Regions from separate parts of the Geotalea daltonii FRC-32 genome, predicted to be linked through region 2. Evidence: riboswitches for the same ligand, from Rfam matches in the RefSeq annotation. Region 2 holds a riboswitch; the other holds the start of a gene.
The links. Region 2 has a riboswitch for S-adenosylmethionine ahead of metX (homoserine O-acetyltransferase MetX). Riboswitches for the same ligand answer to the same signal wherever they lie in the genome.
Positions count from the first base shown of each region.

Region 1: another riboswitch for S-adenosylmethionine. It lies ahead of GEOB_RS03960 (O-acetylhomoserine aminocarboxypropyltransferase/cysteine synthase family protein); the one in region 2 lies ahead of metX (homoserine O-acetyltransferase MetX).

Region 1 is NC_011979.1:864,411-866,609, reverse strand. Features, by position in the region: gene thiS (sulfur carrier protein ThiS) at 1-119, opposite strand, end outside; gene GEOB_RS03960 (O-acetylhomoserine aminocarboxypropyltransferase/cysteine synthase family protein) at 135-1,388, opposite strand; SAM riboswitch class I at 1,458-1,568, opposite strand; gene rpoH (RNA polymerase sigma factor RpoH) at 1,756-2,199, opposite strand, start outside.
Region 2 is NC_011979.1:1,542,604-1,544,802, reverse strand. Features, by position in the region: gene GEOB_RS06940 (TIGR02757 family protein) at 1-701, shown strand, start outside; gene GEOB_RS20285 (hypothetical protein) at 717-887, shown strand; SAM riboswitch class I at 951-1,059, shown strand; gene metX (homoserine O-acetyltransferase MetX) at 1,136-2,199, shown strand, end outside.

The DNA.
Region 1 (2,199 bases), 680 kb from region 2:
TTCAGCTCCACCGTCACGTAGTCGGGCTGCTCCACCTTCAGTTCCACCAACAGAGCATTGACGTCCAGATTATCCTTGCCCGCTATTGTTGCCGCTTTGCCGTTTACCGTCAGATTCATCTCTCATCTCCTTCTTTACAATTGGTCCAAGGATAACCGAAAATCCTCGATAATGTCATTTATGTTTTCAATGCCCGTCGACACCCGCACCATCTCTTCACCCACCCCCATCAGCCCCTTTTCCTCCGGGCCGAAGTCGGCACAGATGGTGCTCGCGGGATGGATGACCAGTGTCTTTGCGTCGCCTATATTGGCCAGATTCCGCGCCAGCCTTACCCCGTTGATAAAACTGAAAGCAGCCACCTTGTCGGCCAGACCGAAGGTCAGAACTCCACCGAATCTGTCCCCATATAACTTTTTCGCCGCTTGGTGGTAAGGGTTGTCGGCAAGGCCCGGATAATTCACCCAGGCAACCTTTGGCTGTAACTGGAGGAATTGGGCCAGCTTCAGGGCGTTGCTGCAGTGACGCTCCATGCGCAAGGCCAGGGTCTCGATTCCTTCCGACAAGAGGAATGAGTTCATGGGAGCAGCACAGGCGCCAAAATCCTTATGGATCAACTTTCTTACCCTGGCGGTAAAGGCAAAGCCGCGATATTTTTTGAAGAACAGCTCAAAGTGTGGAAATTTAGCGCTCTGCCAGTTGAACCGGCCGACATCGATAATGGCGCCACCGATGGCACTGCCGGTGCCGTTGATGAACTTGCTCGTCGAATGAACAACGATATCCGCTCCCAGATCCTTTCCCGTGGCCAGATAGGGAGTAGTCACCGTTGCATCCACCATGAGCGGGATACCTGCTTCCCTGGCAAGTTGGGCAACTGCTGGGATATCTGGCACATCCATTTTTGGATTGCCGATCGTTTCCAGAAAAATGAGGCGGGTTTTTTCGTTTATACCCGCTTTTACTGCCTCTAAATCAGTGGGATCCACAAAGCGGGTGGTGATGCCGTAGGCAGACAGGGTATCGCGGAACAGGGAAAAAGTGCCGCCAAAGAGTGATGAGGAGGAAAGGATTTCATCACCTGCCCGGACGATGGCCATGACCGCTGTGGTAATGGCAGCCATGCCCGAAGCAGTGGCGACTGCCGATTGCCCCCCTTCCAGGACCGCCAGTCGCTTCTCCAGGCTTTCCGTCGTCGGATTGCCGACCCGGGTATATACCTGGCCGATCTTTCGGCCGCGAAAGATATCCTCCAGGTCCTCAGCCGTGGCATGGGCAAAGGAAGAGGACTGAACGATAGGCACGGTGGTTGCTCCGGCCGGTCCCGGCTCCAGACCTCCATGGATCAGCAATGTTTCAAATCCGTATGTTCTGGCCTTGTCTGTCATACTCTCCCCTTACAAAAAAAGCCCCTTTGGGTTAGCAGGGGCTTCGTGCGAGATTTTCGCCAAGCACCCACCTCATCTTCGCCGGTTACTTATCGGCAGGAATTAGCACCCGTTGCAATAAAAAATGCACAGGTTGCTGTGGTTTCGCAGGGCCTTTCCCTCCACCACTCTCGATAAAGAAGGTTGAAATTTTGATATGACTCTATGGTACTTTAACTAAATTGTAAAGTTAATTTTTGCGTATTACTGCACTTTTTTACTATTAAATAAAAATCCCTTTTTACATTCATTTAGTCAACATTAATTCAGCCATTAAAAAAGGCGACCCCTAAGAGATCGCCTTTTATAACTGCAACCGGATTTAATTCTAAACCGTCTGCGTTACCAAGGGCAGCAGTGCCTGCTTCATTTTTTTCAGGGCTCCTTCCTCGATCTGCCTTACCCTTTCCCGGGAGATGGAAAAATGATCGGCAATCTCCTGGAGCGTCAGGGGACTCTCGGCAGAAACCCTCTGTTCGATGACATAGCGCTCCTTCTCATTGAGGCAGGTCAAGGCTGAGGCGACCTGCTTCTCCAGGAGAGCGCTCTCCTGTGCTTCAGCCAGAAGCTCCTCCTGATTGCGCCGCTCGTCGGGGAGGCTCTCCAGCATGGTCAACCCTTCTCCGGTAATCACCTGGGCGTCGAGAAAAAAATCTCCCCGCATCCGCTGGTCCATTTCCGCCACTTCCGTTTCCTTCACATCGAGGGCTTCGGCTGTCGCCTGAAAATCTTCGCCGCCACCAGTCATATTCCTGATGGCACTTTTAGCCTG
Region 2 (2,199 bases):
TGAGAAACCTGGAATCCATCTTCAGTAAAATGGGACATTCACCCCGGAAGTTTGTAGAAGAGTTAGAACCTGCCGCAGCCCTCCAACTATTCGCCGGTTTTAAACATCGCTTCAACGATGGTCGGGATCTCTGCGCCTTGCTGCTGGCCTGCCAACTGATGATCGACGAAGCCGACTCCATCGGCGAATATTTCCTCAGTTGCCACGATGCTGCCGCCGAAGACATCACCGAATCCCTGACCCTGTTCACCGAAAATATTCAGGCAATGGATTTCTCCCCGGTCTTCGGTTCGTCAACTATCCCGGCTGATTCTTATTTCCGTTTTTTCTTCCCCTCTCCCGCCTCCGGAAGCGCCTGCAAAAGGCTCTGCATGTATCTGCGCTGGATGGTCCGGCCAGCGGACGGCATTGATCTCGGACTGTGGAAAAAAGTCTCACCGGCCCAACTGGTGATCCCGGTAGATGCCCACATCCAGCGCATCGGCCGTTTTCTCGGCTTCACCAGTCGCAAGCAGGCAGACTGGCGAATGGCAAGGGAAATCACCGCCGCGTTGAAGAAGCTCGATCCCGACGATCCGGTCAAATACGATTTCAGCCTTTGCCATCTGGGAATCTCCGAAGGCTGCAACGGCAAGAATCTGACCAAATGCCTGTCCTGCCCGATCAGGGAAGTGTGCGACCCTTCGGAAGAGACGGCTTGAAAGGAGCATGAACCGATGAAGAAACTTCTCACCTGGGGAGGCACAGGGCTGCTCATCTCCGCATTTCTTGACCCGATCATTTACTCCGGCTTGGACAAGCCGGTCCCCTGGCTGCGGGACCTTGCCATGGCCGCGGGAGGCGTGGCCTGCCTCTTTCTGCTCGTCAAGTACCGCAATCAGCTGTAAATTTGCCGTTGACAAAAGAAAGCCGCTCCCTTATCCTTTGCCCTACAATTGAATATGCAGACCTGCTTATCAAGAGTGGTGGAGGGAAAAGGCCCTGTGAAACCACAGCAACCGGTTGATCCGAAAGGACGGCGTCAGGTGCTAAATCCTGCCCATTGGGTAAAGATGAGAGAGGCGCTTTAGATCGATCAACACCAAAGCCCCTTCTCGTTATCCGGAAGGGGCTTTTTCCATACAAAAGGCATGTTATGACAGTCGGCATAGTTGAAGAAAAATCTATCACCTTCCAAACTGACCTCCGCCTGGAAAGCGGCCGCATCCTCGGGCCGATCACCATTGCCTATGAAACTTACGGCATCCTTAATGCCGATCGCTCAAACGCCATCATGGTTACCCATGCATGGACCGGCAGTGCCCACCTGGCAGGCAGATACTGCGAGAGTGAGCAGAAACCGGGATGGTGGAATGAAATTGTCGGCCCCGGCAAACTGCTGGATACCAACCGCTACTTTGTTATCTGCTCCAATGTGATCGGCTCCTGCTTCGGCTCCACCGGTCCTGCATCCATAAACCCCAAGACCGGAAAAAAGTACGCCCTGACCTTCCCGGTCATTACCGTCCGCGACATGGTACGTGCCCAGGCGCTGCTCATCGACCATCTGGGCATTGAGCGCCTTCATGCGGTAATGGGGGGAAGCATGGGGGGAATGCAGGCACTGGAGTGGGCAACCCAGTTCCCGGACCGCATTGCCTCGGCCGTCATCCTCGCCACCACGCCGCGCCCGTCGGCACAGGCCATCAGTCTCAATGCCGTAGCCCGCTGGGCCATATTCAACGATCCCACCTGGAAAAAGGGGGAATACCGCAAAAATCCACGGGACGGCCTGGCCCTTGCACGGGGCATCGGCCACATCACCTTCCTCTCCGATGAATCCATGACCGCCAAGTTCGGCCGGCGTTTTTCCGCCAAGGACGGCCAGTTCGACTTCTTCGGCCAGTTCGAGGTGGAGCGCTACCTGAACTACAACGGCTACAACTTTGTCGACCGTTTCGACACCAACGCCTTTCTCTACCTGGCCAAAGCCCTTGACCTTTACGACGTGGCCTGGGGCTATGAATCACTGGAAGAAGCCTTTGCCCAAGTCAAGGCCCCCATGCAGTTCTTCGCCTTCTCCTCCGACTGGCTCTATCCCCCTCCCCAGACGGAGGAAATGGTCAGAATGCTGAAAAAACTCGGCAAACCGGTGGAATACCACCTGATCAATTCGGCTTATGGCCATGACGCCTTCCTCCTTGAGCATGAAACATTCAC